One region of the Streptomyces sp. RPA4-2 genome, then DNA from elsewhere that is predicted to be linked to it. Evidence: predicted binding sites of a transcription regulator. Region 1 holds the regulator's gene; each other region holds the start of a gene.
What was found. The regulator HrcA, encoded in region 1, represses chaperone genes, less so after heat shock. The targets are predictions, from matches to a motif close to TTNGCACTCNGNNNNNCNGAGTGCNAA.
Positions count from the first base shown of each region.

Region 2: the regulator HrcA is predicted to act here: its motif matches at 3,520-3,546, upstream of groL (chaperonin GroEL).
Region 3: the regulator HrcA is predicted to act here: its motif matches at 5,525-5,551, upstream of groES (co-chaperone GroES).

Region 1 covers NZ_CP050975.2:3,194,234-3,201,563, forward strand. Annotated here, with positions in the region: gene HEP85_RS13815 (nitronate monooxygenase) at 1-271, opposite strand, end outside; gene dnaJ (molecular chaperone DnaJ) at 396-1,532, opposite strand; gene hrcA (heat-inducible transcriptional repressor HrcA) at 1,533-2,549, opposite strand; gene HEP85_RS13830 (MBL fold metallo-hydrolase) at 2,755-3,492, shown strand; gene HEP85_RS13835 (DUF3097 domain-containing protein) at 3,538-4,341, shown strand; gene HEP85_RS13840 (hypothetical protein) at 4,325-5,674, opposite strand; gene hemW (radical SAM family heme chaperone HemW) at 5,702-6,934, opposite strand; gene HEP85_RS13850 (SpoIIE family protein phosphatase) at 7,041-7,330, opposite strand, start outside.
Region 2 covers NZ_CP050975.2:4,251,993-4,259,322, forward strand. Annotated here, with positions in the region: gene HEP85_RS18450 (triacylglycerol lipase) at 1-257, shown strand, start outside; gene HEP85_RS18455 (NADH:flavin oxidoreductase) at 418-1,539, opposite strand; gene groL (chaperonin GroEL) at 1,770-3,392, opposite strand; gene HEP85_RS18465 (cold-shock protein) at 3,828-4,034, opposite strand; gene HEP85_RS18470 (MoaD/ThiS family protein) at 4,489-4,764, opposite strand; gene thrC (threonine synthase) at 4,886-6,223, opposite strand; SAM riboswitch class I at 6,241-6,397, opposite strand; gene HEP85_RS18480 (glucosyl-3-phosphoglycerate synthase) at 6,564-7,330, shown strand, end outside.
Region 3 covers NZ_CP050975.2:5,471,207-5,478,536, reverse strand. Annotated here, with positions in the region: gene HEP85_RS24035 (WhiB family transcriptional regulator) at 102-431, shown strand; gene HEP85_RS24030 (LysR family transcriptional regulator) at 571-1,467, opposite strand; gene HEP85_RS24025 (MOSC domain-containing protein) at 1,547-2,239, shown strand; gene HEP85_RS24020 (SDR family oxidoreductase) at 2,370-3,143, shown strand; gene groL (chaperonin GroEL) at 3,329-4,957, opposite strand; gene groES (co-chaperone GroES) at 5,072-5,380, opposite strand; gene HEP85_RS24005 (polysaccharide deacetylase family protein) at 5,719-6,495, opposite strand; gene HEP85_RS24000 (hypothetical protein) at 6,525-6,701, opposite strand; gene HEP85_RS23995 (class I SAM-dependent methyltransferase) at 6,802-7,330, shown strand, end outside.

The DNA.
Region 1 (7,330 bases):
CGGCCAGCTGGTGGGCGTACACCTCGACGGTGGCCGGGTCCGCGTACTCGGCCTGCGGCATGAAGAGGTTGACCCCGAAGGGCCGGCTCGTCAGCCCGCGCAACTGCTTGATCTCCTGGTACATGCCGTCGGCGGTCTTGTACCCGGCGGCGAGGAACCCGAGCCCGCCGGCCTCGGACACGGCGGCCGCGAGGTGCGGGACGGAGACGCCGCCCGCCATGGGGGCCTGCACGATCGGGTGAGGGAAGAGATCGGTCAGTGCGGAGGACATGACGGCATGTTGTCACGTCCTCCGAACAAGTCCGAAATCCGGCCTTCCGCCCGCCGTGGGCCGCCGGGGCGGACGGTCCACGGCCCTTTTCCGCCCCCGCCGCCCCTGCCCGTCGTCGTCCGGGTCAGCGGCCGTTGAACGCGTCCTTCAGGCGGGAGAACAGGCCCTGCTGGCCCGGCTGGAACTGCCCGGTCGGACGCTCCTCGCCGCGCAGCAGCGCCAGCTCCCGGAGCACCCGCTCCTGTTCGGCGTCGAGCTTGGTCGGCGTGGTGACCTCGACATGCACGATGAGGTCGCCCCGGCCGCCGCCGCGCAGATGCGTGACGCCGCGCCCGTGCAGCGGGATCGACTGCCCGGACTGCGTGCCGGGCCGGATGTCGACCTCCTCGAGACCGTCGAGGGTCTCCAGCGGCACCTTGGTGCCGAGCGACGCCGCGGTCATCGGGATGGTGACCGTGCAGTGCAGGTCGTCACCGCGGCGCTGGAAGGTCGAGTGCGGCAGTTCGTGGATCTCGACGTAGAGGTCACCGGCGGGACCGCCACCGGGCCCGACCTCGCCCTCGCCCGCGAGCTGGATCCGGGTGCCGTTGTCGACGCCCGCCGGGATCTTCACCGTGAGCGTGCGCCGGGACCGGACCCGCCCGTCGCCCGCGCACTCCGGGCACGGGGTCGGCACGACGGTGCCGAACCCCTGGCACTGCGGGCACGGACGGGACGTCATGACCTGACCCAGGAACGACCGGGTGACCTGGGACACCTCACCGCGTCCGCGGCACATGTCGCAGGTCTGGGCGGAGGTTCCCGGCGCGGCGCCCTCACCGCTGCAGGTGGCGCAGACGACGGCCGTGTCGACCTGGATGTCCTTCGTCGTGCCGAAGGCGGCCTCGTCCAGCTCGATCTCGAGCCGGATCATGGCGTCCTGGCCGCGCCGCGTGCGGGACCGGGGGCCCCGCTGCGACGCCGTGCCGAAGAAGGCGTCCATGATGTCCGAGAAGTTGCCGAAGCCACCGGCGCCGAAGCCGCCGGCGCCCGCGCCGCCCGCCTGGGACAACGGGTCGCCGCCGAGGTCGTAGACCTGCTTCTTCTGCGGGTCCGACAACACCTCGTACGCGGCGTTGATCTCTTTGAACCGCTCCTGCGTCTTCGGATCGGGATTGACGTCCGGATGCAGCTCGCGTGCGAGCCGCCGGAAAGCCTTCTTGATCTCGTCCTGGGACGCGTCGCGGCGCACGCCGAGCACGGCGTAGTAGTCCGTGGCCACTTAAGACTCCGCCAGGATCTGTCCGACGTACCGTGCCACCGCTCGTACCGCTCCCATCGTTCCCGGGTAATCCATGCGGGTCGGTCCGACCACGCCGAGTTTGGCTACTGCCTCGTCGCCCGAACCGTAGCCGACGGAGACCACGGACGTGGAGTTGAGTCCCTCGTACGCGTTCTCGTGACCGATCCGTACGGTCATGCCCGAATCCCCCGCCTCCCCAAGCAACTTGAGGAGCACGACCTGTTCCTCCAGTGCTTCGAGCACCGGTCTGATCGTGAGGGGAAAATCATGTCCGAAGCGGGTCAGGTTCGCGGTGCCGCCGATCATCAGACGCTCCTCGGTCTCCTCGACGAGCGTCTCCAGAAGGGTGGAGAGCACCGTCGCGACGGTACCCCGGTCGTCCGCCTCGAAGGCGTCCGGCAGGTCCTGGACGAGCGGCGGGACGTCCGCGAAGCGGCGGCCCGCGACCCGGCTGTTGAGCCGGGCCCGCAGATCCGCCACGGAGGTCTCCCCGAACGGCGCCGGACAGTCGATCATGCGCTGCTCGACCCGCCCCGTGTCCGTGATCAGGACGAGCATCAGCCGGGCGGGCGCCAGGGACAGCAGCTCCACGTGGCGCACGGTCGATCTGGTCAGCGACGGGTACTGCACGACGGCGACCTGCCGCGTCAGCTGCGCGAGCAGCCGCACGGTCCGCCCGACGACGTCGTCCAGGTCGACGGCGCCGCCCAGGAAGTTCTGGATGGCCCGCCGCTCGGGCCCGGTCATCGGCTTGACGCCGGCGAGCTTGTCGACGAAGAGCCGGTAGCCCTTGTCGGTGGGGATGCGCCCGGCACTGGTGTGCGGCTGGGCGATGTACCCCTCGTCCTCCAGGGCGGCCATGTCGTTGCGGACCGTGGCCGGGGAGACTCCCAGCCGGTGCCGCTCCGTCAGCGCCTTGGAACCGACCGGCTCCTCGGTGCCGACGTAGTCCTGGACGATGGCGCGCAGCACTTCGAGCCTGCGTTCACTCAGCATCGCGCACACCTCCAGATGTCGGTCCCTCGTCGCCTCGCTTGGCACTCAGCGCGTGCGAGTGCCAGCATTCCCCGGCCAGTGTACGGCCGGTGGGTACGACCCCGGCAAGGGCGGGCCCGCGATCTTGCGCACGTATGCCGACGTGTCCCGCGATGTCTCACCGGCGTCCGCCCTCCGGCCAGTGCCTCGGCACTAGCGTCACCGTATGAAGGTGACTTGGGAAGAGCCGGGGTGGGAGGAGCTGGCCCCGCACGTGGGGCGGCGGCGGCTCGCGGGCTGGGACTGCACGGCCGGGCTGGTGGTGGGCGGGGGCGCGGCGCTCATGGTCGACGCGGGAGCGAGCCTCGGGGAGGGCGCACGGTTGCGCGCCGAGGCGCGACGGCTCCTCGGCCCGGACCGGGACGTGACGCACCTCGCACTCACCCACCCGCACTTCGACCATGTCTTCGGCGCGGCGGCGTTCGCGGGCGCGCGGGTGTTCGGGGCGGCCGGCCTCGGCGCGGTCTTCGCGCAGGAGGGCGAGGAACTGCGCGTGGACGCCGTACGCCACGGCCTGGACCCGCGTGACGCCGCCGAGGCCGCGGGCGCCCTGGTCCCCCCGCGGCACTCCGTGTCGGGCGAGCGGACGCTCGACCTGGGCGGCGGTGTGCGGGCCGTGCTGGCGGACGTGGGACCCGGCCACACGGCGCACGATCTGGTGGTCCTGGTGACCGGGGCGCCCGGCACCCCGGAGGTCGTCTTCTGCGGGGACCTGGTGGAGGAGTCGGGCGAGCCCCAGGCCGGTCCCGACGCCGTCCCCTCCCGCTGGCCGGCGGCGCTGGACCGGCTGCTCGCCCTGGGCGGCGACGAGGCAGTGTACGTACCCGGTCACGGGGCCGCGGTGAATGCCGCGTTCGTCCGGGCTCAGCGGGACGCGCTGGCGACACGTTTCGGCGTGTCGTAGGGATCTCCCCGCCACCGCCCCGCCGGTTCTCCTATCGTCATCCGAATGCGCCAGTACTCTCCGGATCTCACCCCGCCGTGGAAGAAGCCCAAGCCGGTGCCCGAGGTCCCCGCGGACCCGGGCCTGGTGGTCGAGGAGCCCGGTACGGGGTTCTGCGGGGCGGTGATCGGCTGCGAGGCGGGCACGGTGACGCTGGAGGACCGCTTCGGCAAGCACCGGGTGTTCCCGCTGGAGCCGCGCGGTTTCCTGCTGGAGGGCAGGGTGGTCACGCTGGTCCGTCCGGCCGCGGGACCGGTGCGGTCCGGTCGCACGGCATCCGGTTCGGTCGCCGTGCCGGGCGCACGGGCCCGGGCGGCGCGGGCCGGCCGCATCTACGTGGAGGGCCGCCACGACGCCGAACTGGTCGAGCGCGTCTGGGGTGACGACCTCCGTATCGAGGGCGTCGTGGTCGAGTACCTGGAGGGCGTCGACGATCTCCCCGCCGTCGTGGAGGAGTTCGCCCCGGGGCCGGACGCCCGGCTGGGTGTGCTGGTCGACCATCTGGTCCCGGGCACGAAGGAGTCGCGTATCGCGGCGGCGGTCACGAGTGACCACGCCCTCGTCCTCGGCCACCCGTACATCGACGTCTGGGAGGCCGTGAAGCCGTCCTCCGTGGGCATTCCCGCCTGGCCCCGGGTCCCGCGCGGGCAGGACTGGAAGACGGGCGTGTGCCGGGCCCTGGGCTGGCCGGAGAACACCGGTGCGGCCTGGCAGCACATCCTGTCCCGGGTGCGCTCCTACAAGGACCTGGAGCCCGAACTCCTGGGCCGGGTGGAGGAGCTGATCGACTTCGTCACGGCGCCGGAGTGACACCGGGGTCGTCGAGATCGTGGGGAGGGCGGGCGTCCTCGGGACGACGGGGGGCGGGGGATGCGACGGGACCGCCGGTGTCGCGGCCCCGGCTGCGGTGGCCCTTCCTGTCGCGGTCTCCCTGGTAGCCGGACGGCATCCGCTCACCGCCGAACCAGATGTGCGGCGCCCACCGCCGGCAGCCCGCCGCCACCGCGTGCCGGCCCCCGGCGGGCCAGATGGAGACCCGATGACGCGGCCGGGGCAGCCCCGGCCGCAGCGGCTCGGTGTCGCGCACCCACTGCCACAGCAGCGGGTCGTCGCGGTCGATCTCGTCCTTCGGGCAGAGTTCCAGGGTGCGCAACGGCGGAGCCTCGTAGATGCCGACGCCGGCCAGCGAGTCCCACGGGAGCGTCACGGACCGCCCTCTCCGGACGATGTGGACCCCGTCGGCGTCCATGGTGACGCGGCGGCCGTAGTCCATCCGGGCGCCCCGCGCGATCATCACCAGGGCCCAGCCGGCCGACAGCACCAGCACGGCGGCGATCACCTGGCGGACCACGGCGCCCGCACCGTGCCCGTGCTCGGGTACCAGCGCCCACACGGCCCACCCGCAGAGCGCCACCAGCGCCAGCGCCACGCCGAGTCGGCGGTATACCAGGATCATGCCCCTCTGGACGACCACCGTGTCCCCGATGCCGACGGCGTCGAACACCAGCGGGGCGTGCGCCACCGTGTCGGACCGCTCGGCCGTCCGCTCCCGGTGGCCCGTCTCGTCCGGCTGTCCCGGATACGACATCGGCTGCTCCTTGCGCCCGAACCACAGCTCGGGCGCCCACCGCACGAACGCCTTCTCGTACGCCTTGTGGGAGTCGCCGACGTCGATGCGGTAGCGGAGCCGGGGCAGGCCCGGCCGGAGCGGTTCCGTGTCGCGGACGAACTTCCACAGCAGCGGGTCGTCGCGGTCCATCTCGCCGTGCGGGCACAGCTCGACCGTGAAAACGGCACGGTGGGAGGTCCGTGCCCAGTACATTCCGGCCCCGGCCAGCGAGTCCCAGCGGATCAGGGCGGCCTCTTTGCCCCGCATCCACCAGAAGCCGGTCGAGTCGAAGGCGGTGACCCACCGGCGAGCCCGCCAGCGGGAGACGAACAGGATCAGGCCGCCCACGCCCATCGCCATGAGCATCGCGAGAGGTATCCAGCCGGCACCGATCCCGTCGTCCCGGAAGGCGAACCAGAGACCCGTCCAGCCGCCCCCGAGGCACACCACCACGATCGGCAGGCTGAGCAGCAGTCGCCGCAGCCCGTACCGAAGAACGGTCGCGTCCTCGGCCGGCCACTCACCAGAGATCATGAACGCGGACTGTAGGCGAACAGGCGTTCAGTCCACCAGATCCCGGACCACCGCGTCCGCGAGCAGGCGTCCGCGCAGCGTGAGGACGGCGCGGCCCTCGTCGTAGGGACCGTTCTCGAGAAGTCCGTCGGAGAGCGCGCGACGGGAGGCCGAAAGCCCTTCCGGCCTGAGCAGGGAGAGCGGGCAGCCCTCGCGGAGCCGCAGTTCGAGGAGGATCCGCTCGACGCGGCGGTCCTCGCCGGAGAGCAGCTCGCGCCCCGCGCCGGGGGACCTCCCGGAGGCCAGCGCCGCCGCGTACGCCCCGGGGTGCTTCACGTTCCACCAGCGCACGCCGCCGACGTGGCTGTGGGCCCCCGGCCCGGCCCCCCACCAGTCCGCGCCGCGCCAGTACAGCTCGTTGTGCAGGCACCGGCCGGCCTCGGAGGTGGCCCAGTTGGACACCTCGTACCAGTCGAAGCCCGCCGCCGCCATCACCTCGTCCGCGATGAGGTAGCGGTCCGCGTGGACGTCGTCGTCCGTCATCGGGACCTCGCCGCGGCGGATGCGCCGGGCCAGCTGGGTGCCCTCCTCGACGATCAGGGCATACGCGGAGACATGGTCGGGCCCGGCGCCGAGCGCGGCGTCCAGCGAGGCCCGCCAGTCGTCGTCGGACTCGCCGGGCGTGCCGTAGATCAGGTCGAGGTTCACATGCGCGAAGCCCGCCGCGCGGGCCTCGGCGACACAGGCCTCGGGGCGCCCGGGGGTGTGCGTGCGGTCGAGCACCTTCAGGACGTGCTGCCGGGCGCTCTGCATGCCGAAGGAGATCCGGTTGAAGCCCCCGGCCCGCAGGGTCGCGAGGTACTCCGGGTCCACGGACTCCGGGTTCGCCTCCGTGGTGATCTCGGCGTCGTCCGCGAGCCCGAACTCCTCGCGGACCGCGCCCAGCATCCGTACGAGGTCGCCGGCGGCCAGCAGCGTCGGCGTGCCGCCCCCGACGAAGACCGTACGGACGGGGCGCGGGTCGTCACCGAGCACCTTGCGGGCGAGCCTGACCTCGTCGATCAGGGTGTCCGCGTAGTTGTCGCGGGAGGCGAGCACGCCTCCGGAGCCCCGCAGCTCGGTCGCCGTGTAGGTGTTGAAGTCGCAGTACCCGCAGCGGGTCGCGCAGTACGGCACGTGGAGATAGAACCCGAGGGGGCGGTCGGCGGCCCCGGCCAGGGCGTGCGCGGGCAGCGCCCCGTCGTCGGGGACGGGCTCACCGTCGGGGAGTGCGGAAGGCATGTCTTCCATTGTCCCGTACTCGGCCGCATGCCCCTTTCCACGGTCGCCCGCGTTCCGGACGCCGGGGTGTGAAGGGGATCCGGGGCTCGGGATGCCAGTGCCCTCGCTACTCGGCCTGCAGCACCAGCAGGGCCAGGTCGTCCTCCGGAGGCCCGCTGCCGAACTCGTGCACCAGTCGCCGGATCCGCTCCGCGACCAGCTCGGCGCCGAGCCCCGTACAACCCGCGAGGGCCTGCGCGAGCCCCTCGTCGTCGTCGAACTGGCGCGGCCCGCTGCGGCGCTCCGTCACCCCGTCGGTCACGCACAGCACGGTGTCGCCCGGGTACAGGTCCAGGGTCTCGGAAACGTAGGTCGCGTCCTCGAAGACGCCGAGCAGCGTCTGCGGCTCGGCCACCT
Region 2 (7,330 bases), 1.1 Mb from region 1:
TGGCCGACAGCCTCAACGAACTCCCCCTCTACTACGGCATGCGCTCCCAGGCCCTCATCCGCGAGCACTGCTTCGTCCCGGCGGTCAGCGCGGTCGACCTGCGCGAGATCGCCTCACGCGACGACCTGTACACCCCGGCCGACGGCATCCCGTCGGGCGACAGCGGCCTCGACGAGTACAAGCTCGCCTCCCAGAACGAGGGCCACACCGTCATGACCGAGGACCTCGGCTCCTGGATCATCGAGCGCCTCCCGTAGCACCACGCGCCGCACCACTCCGGACGCCGCGGGTGGCGCCCCCCGTACGAGGGGCGCCACCCGTGACCCGCCGCTCACCGCGACGGCGGCAGCGCGGTGGACCGCACCCCTCCGGCGTACAGCGGCGCGCCGAGGTCCGGGCCCGGCCACGGGAGTGGGGTCAGCTGAGCGTCCGCAGCGCCGCCGGGTCGTACGCCTTCAGCTCGTCGAAGCGGCCGGCGAGGACCTTCTCCGCCCACTCGGGGTCCTGGAGCAGCGCGCGGCCGACGGCGACGAGGTCGAACTCGTCGCGCTCCAGACGGTCGAGGAGGTCGTCGATGCCCCGGACGGAGGAGCCCTCGCCCTGGAAGGCCTTCAGGAACTCGCCGTCCAGGCCGACCGAGCCGACGCTGATGACCGGCTTGCCCGTCAGCTTCTTCGACCAGCCCGCGAGGTTGAGGTCGGAGCCGTCGAACTCGGGGAGCCAGTAGCGGCGGGTGGAGGCGTGGAAGGCGTCCACGCCGGCCTCGGCCAGCGGGGCCAGGATCGCCTCCAGCTCCTCCGGGGTCTCGGCGAGCCGGGCGTCGTACGCCTGCTGCTTCCACTGCGAGTAGCGGAAGATGACCGGGAAATCGGGCGAGACCGCGGCGCGGACCGCGGCCGCGATCTCCGCCGAGAACCTGGCCCGGGCCACGGGGTCGCCGCCGTACGCGTCGGTGCGGCGGTTGGTGCCCGACCACAGGAACTGGTCGAGCAGGTAGCCGTGGGCGCCGTGCAGCTCGACGCCGTCGAAGCCGATGCGCTCGGCGTCGGCGGCCGCCTTCGCGAACGCCTCGATGACGTCGTCCAGGTCCTGCTGGGTCATGGCCCTGCCGGTGACCTCGGCGCCCTCGTTGGTCAGACCGGACGGGCCGACCGCCGGGGCGTCGGCGAACGGCGGCTGACCCGCCTCACGCACCATGCCGATGTGCCACAGCTGGGGCACGATCGTGCCGCCCGCCGCGTGCACCGCGTCCGCGACCTTCGTCCAGCCCGCGAGCTGCTCCTCGCCGTGGAAGCGCGGGACGCGGTCGCTCTGCCCGGCCGACTCGTGGCCGACGTAGGTGCCCTCGGTGACGATGAGGCCGACGCCCGCGGCGGCACGGCGGGCGTAGTACCCGACGACGTCCTCGCCCGGGACACCGCCCGGCGAGAACTGCCTGGTCATCGGTGCCATCACGATCCGGTTCGGGACGGTCAGGCCGTTCAGGGCGACGGGGCGGGACAGGATCTCGGCTGCACGGGAGGCGGCGTTGGCAGTCACGTACGGGACTCCTCGGGGAGGTCGGTCGGTCATCGGGCGGACGGCTGACGGGCATTCCCCTCGGTATGTGCATGCGCATCAACCACCCGACACCTCAACCGCCGAGTCCGGCGCGGCATTCCGGTGCTCTCCGACTCCTTGTGTGACCCCGGACACGCCCGAGGGCGGCACCCCCTGCGAGAAGGGGTACCGCCCTCGGAACGTCAGGACAGTGATCAGCCGGAGGCGGATCAGAAGTCCATGTCACCGCCCGGCATGCCGCCCGGAGCGGCCGCGGAGGCCTTCTCCGGCTTGTCGGCGATGACGGCCTCGGTGGTGAGGAACAGCGCGGCGATGGAGGCGGCGTTCTGCAGGGCAGAGCGCGTGACCTTCGCCGGGTCGATGATGCCTTCGGCGATCATGTCGACGTACTCACCGGTCGCGGCGTTGAGGCCGTGGCCGACGGGCAGGTTGCGCACCTTCTCGACGATGACGCCACCCTCGAGACCACCGTTGACGGCGATCTGCTTGAGCGGGGCCTCCAGGGCGAGCTTCACGGCGTTGGCGCCGGTCGCCTCGTCACCCGTCAGCTCGAGCTTCTCGAAGACCGAGGAAGCCTGGAGCAGGGCCACGCCACCACCGGCGACGATGCCCTCCTCGACGGCCGCCTTCGCGTTGCGAACGGCGTCCTCGATGCGGTGCTTGCGCTCCTTGAGCTCGACCTCGGTGGCGGCACCGGCCTTGATGACGGCCACGCCGCCGGCCAGCTTCGCCAGGCGCTCCTGGAGCTTCTCGCGGTCGTAGTCCGAGTCCGAGTTCTCGATCTCGGCACGGATCTGGTTCACGCGACCGGCGACCTGGTCGGCGGAGCCGGAGCCGTCGACGATCGTGGTCTCGTCCTTGGTGATGACGACCTTGCGGGCGCGACCGAGCAGGTCGATCCCGGCGTTCTCCAGCTTGAGGCCGACCTCCTCGGAGATGACCTCGCCGCCCGTGAGGATGGCGATGTCGCCGAGCATGGCCTTGCGGCGGTCACCGAAGCCCGGGGCCTTGACGGCGACGGACTTGAAGGTGCCACGGATCTTGTTGACGACCAGGGTCGACAGGGCCTCGCCCTCGACGTCCTCGGCGATGATCAGCAGCGGCTTGCCCGACTGCATGACCTTCTCCAGGAGCGGGAGCAGGTCCTTGACGTTGCCGATCTTGGAGTTGGCGATGAGGATGTACGGGTCGTCGAGCGACGCCTCCATCCGCTCCATGTCGGTGGCGAAGTACGCCGAGATGTAGCCCTTGTCGAAGCGCATACCCTCGGTGAGCTCCAGCTCCAGACCGAAGGTCTGGGACTCCTCGACGGTGATGACGCCTTCCTTGCCGACCTTGTCCATCGCCTCGGCGATGAGCTCGCCGATCTGGGTGTCGGCGGCGGAGATGGAGGCCGTGGAAGCGATCTGCTCCTTGGTCTCGACATCCTTGGCCTGCTCGAGCAGGGCACCGGAGACGGCCTCGACGGCCTTCTCGATACCGCGCTTGAGGGCCATCGGGTTGGCACCGGCGGCCACGTTGCGCAGGCCCTCACGGACGAGCGCCTGGGCGAGCACGGTCGCAGTGGTCGTACCGTCGCCGGCGACGTCGTCCGTCTTCTTGGCGACTTCCTTGACCAGCTCGGCGCCGATCTTCTCGTACGGGTCCTCGAGCTCGATCTCCTTGGCGATGGAAACACCATCGTTGGTGATCGTGGGGGCGCCCCACTTCTTCTCGAGGACGACGTTGCGGCCCTTGGGGCCAAGGGTGACCTTGACGGCGTCGGCGAGCTGGTTCATCCCGCGCTCGAGACCGCGCCGTGCCTCCTCGTCGAACGCGATGATCTTGGCCATGTGAAGTGGTCCTCCCGGACTGGGGTGGATTGCTCCGGACCGCGCTGGCGCCCGCGACGGACGGCCTGCCTGCCACCGTGGTTCCTTGCACCACCTGGCCTGCGGGCCTCACCGACCCGGTCCTTCGTTATCACTCTCACCTTCAGAGTGCTAACGCAATGATTAGCACTCGCCCCTGCCGAGTGCAAGCGACTCGGGAGGATCCCCAGGTGAACAGGGGCGGCACGACCGTCCTCCGAAGGGGGTCCGCGACCGCTCCCGCGAGGTCACGCGGACGCCCCGGGAGGAGCCGCGGACAGGGTCCCCGCAGGTTCGCGGCCGGGCACCCGGAAGATTCAGGGCCGGATCCCGGTCGGTCCACGGACATACCGAAGGGCTCGCACCCCAGCGGGATACGAGCCCTTCGTCACGTCGAACAGTCAGTCGGCGCGTGCTTCAGCCGGTCGCGAGCCGGACCATGTCCGCCTGCGGCCCCTTCTGGCCCTGCGAGATCTCGAAATCGACCCGCTGACCCTCTTCCAGGGTGCGGTAGCCGTCCATCTGAATCGCGCTGTAGTGGACGAAAACATCCGCACCACCGTCGACCGCGATGAAGCCGTACCCCTTCTCCGCGTTGAACCACTTGACGGTGCCCTGAGCCATGCCTAACTCCCCTATTACTGGCCCTTGCACAGGACCGCACTTCGCGGACCCGGGTCAGACCTCCACCCCCCAACGGATTGGGGGTGTGCGCCGGAACGCGTCGACCGCGGCTGAATGTATCTGCCCAACTGCCGTCTGCAACAGGTCAATCGGACGAGAATTCTGGGCAGGCCCGATCGGGAATATAGGGAGAATTCGCGAAGATTCAGGGCAACTCGGGCCCCATAAAGGCCACATAAGACTCAAAAGCGCCGGGCACTTTGGCCACTTCTTATCGCAGGCGGTACGTGCACTCATATGCACCCGGCATGGATAACGCGGCGGGTTCCCCAACTGTACCCCGCTCAACCATACAGAATTGCCCCCTCCGCTTCTCTCACGGAGGGGGCAATTCGGTGAACTCTCGGTGATTGGCATTACCCACGGTAATGATCTCACCGTGGGTAATCGCCCGTCAGCCTCCGGCGACGGCGGGGATGATCGACACGCCCGCGCCGTCCGGCGTCGCCGTCTCCAGGCCCTGCTCGAAGCGGACGTCGTCGTCGTTGACGTACACGTTGACGAACCGGCGCAGCTTGCCCTCGTCGTCCAGCACGCGCGCGGCGATGCCCGTGTGGTTCTTCTCCAGGTCGGAGATCACCTCGCCGAGGGTTCCTCCCTCGGCGGTCACCTCGGACCGGCCACCGGTGTAGGTGCGCAGGATGGTGGGGATGCGGACGTTGACGCTCATGCGGTGACCTCCCGGTCGGATGGTGGCGTACGGCTGGAAGCGCCCCGGCGGGGGCGCGCGGAACTGCGCGGCCGGCCCTCACGGGCCCGCGGCCGGGGAACGGCCTCCCCCGGCCGGGCGGCTACGCGAGGCCGGCCTCACGGAAGGAGTCCAGGCTGGGACGGATGGTCGCGGTCAGCCCCGTGCCGGCCACCGCGTCCAGCGTCTTGAGGCCGTCACCGGTGTTCAGCACGACCGTGGTGAGCGTCGGGTCGAGCAGCCCGTTCTCGATCAGCTTCTTGGCCACACCCACCGTCACACCGCCGGCCGTCTCGGCGAAGATGCCCTCGGTACGCGCCAGCAGCTTGATCGCGTCGACCACCTGCTCGTCGTTCACGTCCTCCACCGCCCCGCCCGTCCGCCGCGCGATGTCCAGCACGTACGGGCCGTCGGCGGGGTTGCCGATGGCCAGCGACTTGGCGATGGTGTTCGGCTTCTGGGGCCGGACGACGTCGTGGCCGGCCTTGTAGGCGACGGACACCGGTGAACAGCCCTCGGCCTGCGCGCCGAAGATCTTGTAGGGCTTGTCCTCGACGAGGCCGAGCTCGATCAGCTCCCGCAGCCCCTTGTCGACCTTGGTCAGCTGGGAACCGGAGGCGATCGGCACGACGAGCTGGTCGGGCAGCTGCCAGCCGAGCTGCTCACAGATCTCGTACGCGAGGGTCTTGGACCCCTCCGCGTAGTACGGCCGCAGGTTGACGTTGACGAAGCCCCAGCCCTCACCGGCCGGGTCGCCGATCAGCTCGGAGCAGAAGCGGTTCACGTCGTCGTAGTTGCCCTCGATGCCGACGAGCTCGCCGCCGTAGACCGCGGCCATGACGATCTTGCCTTGCTCCAGGTCGTGCGGGATGAACACGCAGGAGCGGAAGCCGGCGCGGGCGGCGGCGGCACCCACCGCGCCGGCGAGGTTGCCGGTCGAGGAGCAGGAGAGGGTGGTGAAGCCGAAGGCGCGGGCGGCCTCGATGGCCTGGGCGACGACGCGGTCCTTGAAGGAGTGCGTCGGGTTGCCGGAGTCGTCCTTGACGAAGAGCCTGCCGGGGTCGACGCCCAGCTCGCGGGCGAGGTTGTCGGCCTTGACGAGCCTGGTCCAGCCCGGGTTGATGTTCGGCTTGTCGGCGACGTCGGCCGGGACCGGGAGCAGCGGCGCGTAACGCCAGATGTTCGCGGGGCCCGCCTCGATGCGCGCCCGGAGCTCCTCGGTGTCGTAGGCCGAGAAGTCGTAGGCGATCTCGAGCGGTCCGAAACACTCCTCGCAGGCGAAGACCGGGCCGAGCGGCACGCGGTGGCCGCACTCGCGGCAGGAGAGCGCCGCGGCGGGACCCAGATCGACGGAGCCGGTGGAAGCGGCGGAAAGGGTGGAAGCGGACGGGTTCGCTGAGGTCGCGGCGTCCGGAGTGCTTGCAACAGTCTGCGCAGCCATGGAGGCGAGGCCCTTTCTCCTCATCTTCCTCACGACGCACTTCGCCGTGAGACGGATTTGGCACCTTCCCGAGCCGGGAGCCCCGCGACACGATCGACAATGATCGGTACGAGACCGGCTGGAGGGTTGCCGGGGCTTCATCGGGCCGTATCCCTCTGCCCCTCTGGATGAGCGGTATTCGGTTGTTGGTCTGCTGTCCGGGATGATCTACGACATGCGATGGTCATCCGCGTTGTTCAAGACTGTAACCGAAGGCCAGGACAGTTGAGATAGTCGTCCGAACCGCGAGATGGATCACACCGTGAGACATCGGGTGATCAGACAGTGAGGAGCCGCGACTGTGCTGAAGGAAGTCGAGCGCTGGCTGAGCACACGCTCCTGGTCCGTGACCGATCGCCCGCTCCACAGAATCATGTCCGCCAAGCGCGCGTCGGGCTCCACGGTGAGCGTCGTGCTGCCCGCGCTGAACGAGGAGGAGACGGTCGGCGAGATCGTCGCCGTCATCCGTGAGGACCTGATGCGCCAGGTGCCCCTCGTCGACGAGATCGTCGTCGTCGACTCGGGCTCGACCGACCGCACCTCGCAGGTGGCGGCCGCGGCGGGCGCGCGGGTCGTGCACCGGGACGAGATCCTGCCCCGTATCCCGGCCGTGCCCGGCAAGGGCGAGGTCCTGTGGCGGTCGCTGCTCGTGACGAGCGGGGACATCGTCTGTTTCATCGACGCGGACCTGAGGGAGTTCTCGTCGGACTTCGTCTCCGGGATCGTGGGCCCGCTGCTCACCGAGCCGGGCGTGGACCTCGTCAAGGGGATGTACGACCGTCCGCTGGCCGGCGCCGCGGGGCAGGGCGGTCGCGTCACGGAACTCATGGCCCGCCCGCTGCTGAACATGCACTGGCCGCAGCTGGCCGGGTTCGTCCAGCCGCTCGGCGGTGAGTACGCGGCCCGCCGCTCGCTGCTCGAACAGCTCCCCTTCCCCGTCGGATACGGCGTCGAACTGGGCATGCTCGTCGACGCCCTGCACCTGGTGGGCCTCGACGCGCTCGCCCAGGTCGACGTGGGCGAGCGAAAGCACCGCCACCAGGACGGGCAGGCGCTGGGCCGGATGTC
Region 3 (7,330 bases), 2.3 Mb from region 1:
TGCGGCTAGATTCGCAATGAGTCATATTTTCATCTCCTTAGATCGTAGATGTACGGTCGGTGGGCACAGAGCATCCCAGAACGGCAATAAGGGGACACGCAATGGCAGATTTCTCCCGCCTTCCCGGTCCGAACGCGGATCTCTGGGACTGGCAGCTCCTCGCGGCATGCCGTGGGGTCGACAGCTCGCTCTTCTTTCATCCGGAGGGCGAGCGCGGTGCGGCACGGAGCGCTCGCGAGAACTCGGCCAAAGAGGTCTGTATGCGATGCCCGGTACGCGCCCAGTGCGCCGCTCACGCGCTGGCGGTGCGCGAGCCGTACGGGGTGTGGGGCGGGCTGACCGAGGACGAGCGCGAAGAACTCATGGGACGGGCACGGAACCGGCTGGTGACGGCGTCGGCCACCGGGAGCGGTTCCGCTTCGAACACTTGAAGGAACGTTTCTGCGTTGATGAGTCCGCAGCCGGGCGCCTTGGCGTGCCGCTGAGCGGGCGCACGTTGGCATGCCCTCGTACGGGCGCGCACGCGCGCGTCCCCGACCTGTGTGCGGCGCCAACGGCCCTCCGCCGCCGTCAGCGGGCCGCGGCCCTGGCCAGCTGGTCCAGCGTCGCCGCCACCGCCGGCACCTGGGAGAGATCCGGCAGCGTCAGCGCGACGATCTCCCGCCGCACCGCCGGCTCCACGGTCACGGCGCAGGCGCCCTTGGGGCGTACGGACTCGATCGCGAGCTCCGGCAGCACGGCGACCCCGAGACCCGCGCCGACCAGTCCGACCACCGCCGGATAGTCGTCGGTGGCGAAGTCGATGCGGGGCACGAAACCCTCGCGGCGGCAGACCTCCACCAGTTGCCCCCGGCACCGCGGGCAGCCCGCGATCCACGGTTCCCCGGCGAGTTCGCCGATGGCGACCGACCCCGCGCGGGCGAGCCGGTGTCCCTCGGGGACCAGCCCGACGAGCCGGTCGCGCAGCAGCGGCCGTACGACCAGGTCGTCCCACTCCTCGACGCCCGCCGCCCCCTCGTACCGGAACGCGAGCGCGATGTCGCAGTCCCCGTCGCGGAGCTTGTCGACGGACTCGGGCGGCTCGGCCTCCTCCAGGGAGACCCGGGTGCCGGGATGCGCGGCGCGCAGGGCGGCCAGGGCCGTGGGGACGAGCGTCGAACTGCCGCTGGGGAAGGAGACGAGCCGGACCCGGCCCGCGCGCAGGCCCGCGATCGCGGCGACCTCCTCCTCGGCGGCGGTCAGCCCCGCGATGATGCCGGCCGCGTGCCGGACCAGCGCCTCGCCCGCCTGGGTCAGGCGCATCTCACGGCCCGTGCGGATCAGCAGCGGTGTGCCGACGGACGATTCGAGCGCCTTCATCTGCTGGCTGACGGCCGGTTGGGTGCAGCCCAGTTCGCGTCCCGCCGCCGAGAAGGAACCGGTGGCGGCGACGGCGCGCAGAACACGGAGATGACGGGCCTCGATCACCCCTCGAGCATAAGCGAGACTTGGGTACGGTGGCGAATATCGCGTCGACGCTTTGGCCTCCATCGCCTAGCGTGCTGCCATGCAGCTTCTGTCTCTGAACCTGGGCCGCGTTCTGTCTCTGAACCTGGGCCGCGCGCACGCCGTCCCGTACACGGACCAGGCCGTGGGTGTGACCGGCATCGACAAGCGGCCGGTGGCCGGGCCGGTGCGGGTGACGGCCCCCGGGCCCAAGGGGGTCGGCGCGAGCGGTCTGGCCGGGGACACGGTGTGCGACCTGCGCCACCACGGCGGGAACGACCAGGCCGTCTACGCGGTCGCCCGTGAGGACCTCGACGACTGGGAGCGCGAGCTCGGCCGGCCGCTGGTGAACGGCGCCTTCGGCGAGAACCTCACGACGCGGGGGCTGGACGTGTCCGGTGCGCGGATCGGTGAGCGCTGGCGGGTCGGCTCCGTGCTGGTCCTGGAGGTCACCTCCGGACGCATCCCCTGCCGTACGTTCCAGGAACACCTCGGGGAGCGGGGCTGGGTGAAGCGGTTCACCCGGAAGGCCGCGCCCGGCGCGTATCTGCGGGTCATCGAACCCGGCGAGATCCGCGCGGGCGACCCGATCGAGGTCGTGCACCGGCCGGAGCACGAGGTGACGGTCGCGGTCGAGTTCCGCGCCATGACGACCGAACGAGAGCTGCTGCCAGGGCTGTTGGCCGCGGGCCCGGCACTGCATCCGGAGGCGTGGGCGGCGGCGGAGAAGTACGTGGCGCGGCAGGGCGGGTAGCGGTCGCGGCGGCACGCGCGGGACACGGTCGGTGACGGCCGCGACACCGGCCGCGCGGCACGCGTGGAGCGGGGCCGGGGACCGGGAGGCGGGGGCGCGGTGCGCCTGGTCAGGTCACTAGCCTTGGGCCATGACAACGGCTCTGATTACGGGATCGACCGCGGGCATCGGCGCCGCCTTCGCGCGCCGCCTCGCGGCTGACGGCCACAACCTCGTGCTGGTGGCGCGCGACACCGAGCGCCTGGCCGAGCAGGCGACGGAACTGCACGACCGGCACGGCATCGAGGCGGAGGTGCTGACGGCCGACCTGGCGACGGACGACGGCATCGAGACGGTGGCCAGGCGGCTGAGCGACCGCAGGAACCCGGTCGACCTGCTGATCAACAACGCCGGTTTCGGCAACAAGGGCCGCTATCTCGAGGTGTCGATGGCCGACGAGCTGACGATGCTCAAGGTGCACTGCGAGGCGGTGCTGCGGCTGACGTCGGCGGCGACCGCGGCCATGCGGGAGCGCGGCCGGGGCGGGGTCGTCAATGTGGCGTCGGTGGCCGCGTTCGTCCCGCGGGGTACGTACGGGGCGTCCAAGGCGTGGGTCGTGCAGTTCACGCAGGGCGCGGCGAGGGACCTGGCGGGCAGTGGCGTACGGCTGATGGCGCTGGCCCCGGGCTTCGTGCGCACCGAGTTCCACCAGCGCGCCGGGATGGGCACGGACAACATCCCGAACTGGATGTGGCTCGACGCGGACAAGCTGGTCGCGGCGGCGCTCGCGGACCTGGCCCGCGGCAAGTCGCTGTCCATCCCCGACCCGCGGTACAAGGCGCTGATGGGTGTGGTGAAGGTGGCGCCGCGCGGGCTGCTGGGCGGGATCACGTCGAAGACGGGGCGCAAGTACGGGCCGCAGTAGAACAGCGCAGCCAGGGAACAGCGGGAACAGTACGGCGGTGGAGCGGTACGGCGGTGGAGCAGCGGGACGGTAGGGCCCGTACGTGCCCGCCACAGCGCTGAGGCCCAGCATCCCCGAAGGGAGCTGGGCCTCAGTGCTGTCCACCGGTGTGGACGCCTGCCGGTGCGGGCGTCCGACCGGGTGCGTCAGTGGGAGTGACCGTGGCCGTGGCCGTGGCCCGCGTCGGCCTCTTCCTCGGCCGGCTTCTCGACGACCAGGGTCTCGGTCGTGAGGAGCAGGGAGGCGATGGAAGCGGCGTTCTCCAGAGCGGAGCGGGTGACCTTGACCGGGTCGATGACACCGGACTTGACCAGGTCGCCGTACTCGCCGGTGGCGGCGTTGAAGCCCTGGCCCTTGTCGAGCTCGGCGACCTTGGAGGTGATGACGTAGCCCTCCAGGCCGGCGTTCTCGGCGATCCAGCGCAGCGGCTCTACGGCGGCGCGGCGGACGACCGCGACACCCGTGGCCTCGTCGCCGGTCTTGCCGAGGTTGCCCTCGAGGACCTTGACCGCGTGGACGAGCGCGGAGCCACCACCGGAGACGATGCCCTCCTCGACCGCGGCGCGGGTCGCGGAGATGGCGTCCTCCAGACGGTGCTTCTTCTCCTTGAGCTCCACCTCGGTGGCGGCGCCGACCTTGATCACGCACACGCCGCCGGCCAGCTTCGCGAGGCGCTCCTGGAGCTTCTCGCGGTCCCAGTCGGAGTCCGTGTTCTCGATCTCGGCCTTGATCTGGTTGACGCGGCCCACGACGGCGTCGTGCTCGCCGCCACCGTCCACGACGGTGGTGTCGTCCTTGGTGACCGTCACGCGGCGGGCGGTGCCCAGCACGTCCAGGCCGACCTGGTCGAGCTTGAGGCCGACCTCCTCGGCGATGACCTGACCGCCGGTGAGGGTGGCGAGGTCGCCCAGCATGGCCTTGCGGCGGTCGCCGAAGCCGGGGGCCTTCACGGCGACGGCGTTGAACGTGCCGCGGATCTTGTTGACGACCAGGGTCGACAGCGCCTCGCCGTCGACGTCCTCGGCGATGATCAGCAGCGGCTTGGAGGCGTTGGCCTGGATGACCTTCTCCAGCAGCGGCAGCAGGTCCTGGATGGAGGAGATCTTGCCCTGGTGGATGAGGATGTACGGGTCCTCGAGGACGGCCTCCATGCGCTCCTGGTCCGTCACGAAGTACGGCGACAGGTAGCCCTTGTCGAAGGCCATGCCCTCGGTGAAGTCCAGCTCCAGACCGAAGGTGTTGGACTCCTCGACGGTGATGACACCGTCCTTGCCGACCTTGTCCATCGCCTCGGCGATGAGCTCGCCGACCTGGCTGTCCTGGGCGGACAGGGCGGCGACGGCGGCGATGTCGGACTTCTCGTCGATCGGACGGGCGGTCGCGAGGAGCTCCTCGGACACGGCCTTGACCGCGGCGTCGATGCCCTTCTTGAGCAGCGCCGGGGAGGCACCCGCGGCGACGTTCTTCAGACCCTCGCGGACGAGCGCCTGGGCCAGCACGGTGGCGGTGGTCGTACCGTCACCCGCGACGTCGTTGGTCTTGGTCGCCACCTCCTTCACCAGCTGGGCGCCGAGGTTCTCGTACGGGTCGTCGAGCTCGACCTCGCGGGCGATGGTGACGCCGTCGTTGGTGATGGTGGGGGCGCCGAACTTCTTGTCGATGACGACGTTGCGGCCCTTGGGACCGATCGTCACCTTGACGGTGTCGGCAAGCTTGTTGACGCCGCGCTCAAGGGCGCGACGGGCGTCCTCGTCGAACTTCAGGATCTTCGCCATGGGAGCGGTTCAGCCCTCTCGGAAAACGTGGGTGAAAACGAACCGCGCCCCCAGCGCCCGGCTTCATAAGGTCGCGGGGGCCAGGGGCGCAGTTCACTGCAGAACTGTGGTGAATTACTTCTCGATGATCGCGAGCACGTCGCGGGCCGAGAGGACGAGGTACTCCTCGCCGTTGTACTTCACCTCGGTGCCGCCGTACTTGCTGTACAGCACGATGTCGCCGGTGCTGACGTCGAGCGGCAGGCGCTCGCCGTTCTCGAAGCGGCCCGGGCCCACGGCCAGGACGACGCCCTCCTGGGGCTTCTCCTTCGCGGTGTCCGGGATGACCAGGCCAGAGGCCGTGGTCTGCTCGGCGTCCAGCGGCTGGACCACGACACGGTCCTCGAGCGGCTTGATGGCAACCTTGGAGCTGGTGGTCGTCACGATCCGACCTCCCCCTTCGGAGATCTCACGGGGTTAACTGTCTGAGGTGGCGACCAGGTGGATCCGTCGTCGCGGGTGCCGGACCTGCCCGTCGCTATTGGCACTCTCCAGTGGGGAGTGCCAGGCCTGAGACTATGACCGCGATTAGCACTCGGTCAAGCGGAGTGCCAAAGGCCTGCGGCGTGGCGTGGAGTTCTGGGCACCGTTCGCCGGTGCGGGCGTCGCTCCGGGGGCTGCCGCCCCCAGGCCCCCGCTTCGGCCTGGACGGCCTCGTCCTCAAACGCCGGACGGGCTGAGGGTGCCTGCCCTCGCCGGAAGGTGCCGCCCGGTCCGGTGGGTCAGAGGTAGTTCTCCAGGCGGGCCGGGGTGAAGCCCTCCGCCTGGATGCGGCGGAGGAGTCGGGTGGTCGCCGCGATGAGGTTCGGCTCCTCCGAAGCGGACAGGATGTCGCCGGGGCGCAGCCGGTGGGCGTCGGGCACCCTGCCCAGGACGACGGCCGCGACCCCGCAGTCGGCGGCGGCGCGCAGGGTGGTGGCGTCGTAGGTGCCGTAGGGGGGCCGGAAGAGCCGGGGGCGGATGCCGAAGCGGGCCTTGAGCTTGTCCTGCTGGCCGCAGATCTCGGCCCGCTGGCCGGCGTACGGCAGTCCGCGCAGCGAGGCGTGGTCGAGGGTGTGGTTCTGGACGCTCGCGCCGACCTCCCGCAGCCGCGCGAAGTGGCCGTAGCCGGGTCCGACGACATGGTCCGTGAGGAACATGCTGACCGGCAGCCGCAGTTCACGGACCATGTCGACGAACCGCGGATCGCGCTCGACGCCGTCGTCGTAGGTCAGGAAGACCACCCTGTCGTGGGTGGGCACGCGGCCGACGACGGGGACCGGCCCCGTCCGGTCGCGGCGCACGCCGCTGCGGGCGGGCGGCCGCGGTGCCGGGGCGAGCGGGGCGGACAGCCCCCAGCGCCGGTACGTCGCCGACGCCGGACCGTGCGGGTGGGTCCTGCCCACCTCTTGCGCGGCCTTCTTGCCCAGGCGCTCGATCGGGTCCACGGACTGGGCGCAGCCGGCCAGCAGGACCGCGGCGAGCACTGCGGCCGACGCGGCGGCCGCCCGCGCACGCAATCGGGCGGCCGGAGCCGGCGACCCGCCTCTCACAGGCCCGTCATCCGCAGGCCGTGCGCGGGCCTCGGCTCCGCGGCCCCACCGCCGGCACAGCCGGAGGCGAGACCGATGACGGCGAGGGCGGCGAGGGCGGCGAGGGCGGCGATCCCGCTTCGGACACTCGTCCGGTTCGCGTCATTTTTATCGGCTTGTCGTACTGATCGCATGGTGTCGGATCCTCCCAGGTCACGGCCCGTAGGGGCCCCCGACACCGCGACCGGACGCGCACCGTCCACCGACTGGCCCACACTGACCGACAATGGGCCGGTGAACGACGTCTCCTTCGCCTCCCTGCTCACCCCCGAGGGCCACGCGCTGCTCGACGAGGTGCGCGGCACCGACCCGGCCCAGGAGCTGGCCGTCGCCACCCGGCTGCGCCGCACCCATCCGGCCGAGCTGGTGTCCGCGGCGCTCGGACAGGCGCGGCTGCGGCAGCGGGCGGCGGCGAAGTTCGGCGCCGAGGACGCGGACCGGATGTTCTTCACGCCGAACGGGGTCGAGCAGTCGACCCGTACGACGGTCGCCACGCACCGCGCGGAGCGTCTGCGCGCGCTCGGTGTGCGCTCGGTCGCCGACCTCTGCTCCGGTATCGGCGGCGACGCGATCGCGCTGGCCCGCGCCGGGATCCGCGTCCTCGCCGTCGACCGGGACCCCTTGGCGGCCGCGGCCGCCCGCGCGAACGCCGAGGCGCTCGGGCTCTCCGGCCTGATCGAGGTGCGCGAGGCGGACGTCACGGAGGTGGACACGGCCTCGTACGACGCCGTCTTCGTGGACCCGGCACGGCGGGGCGGCAGGG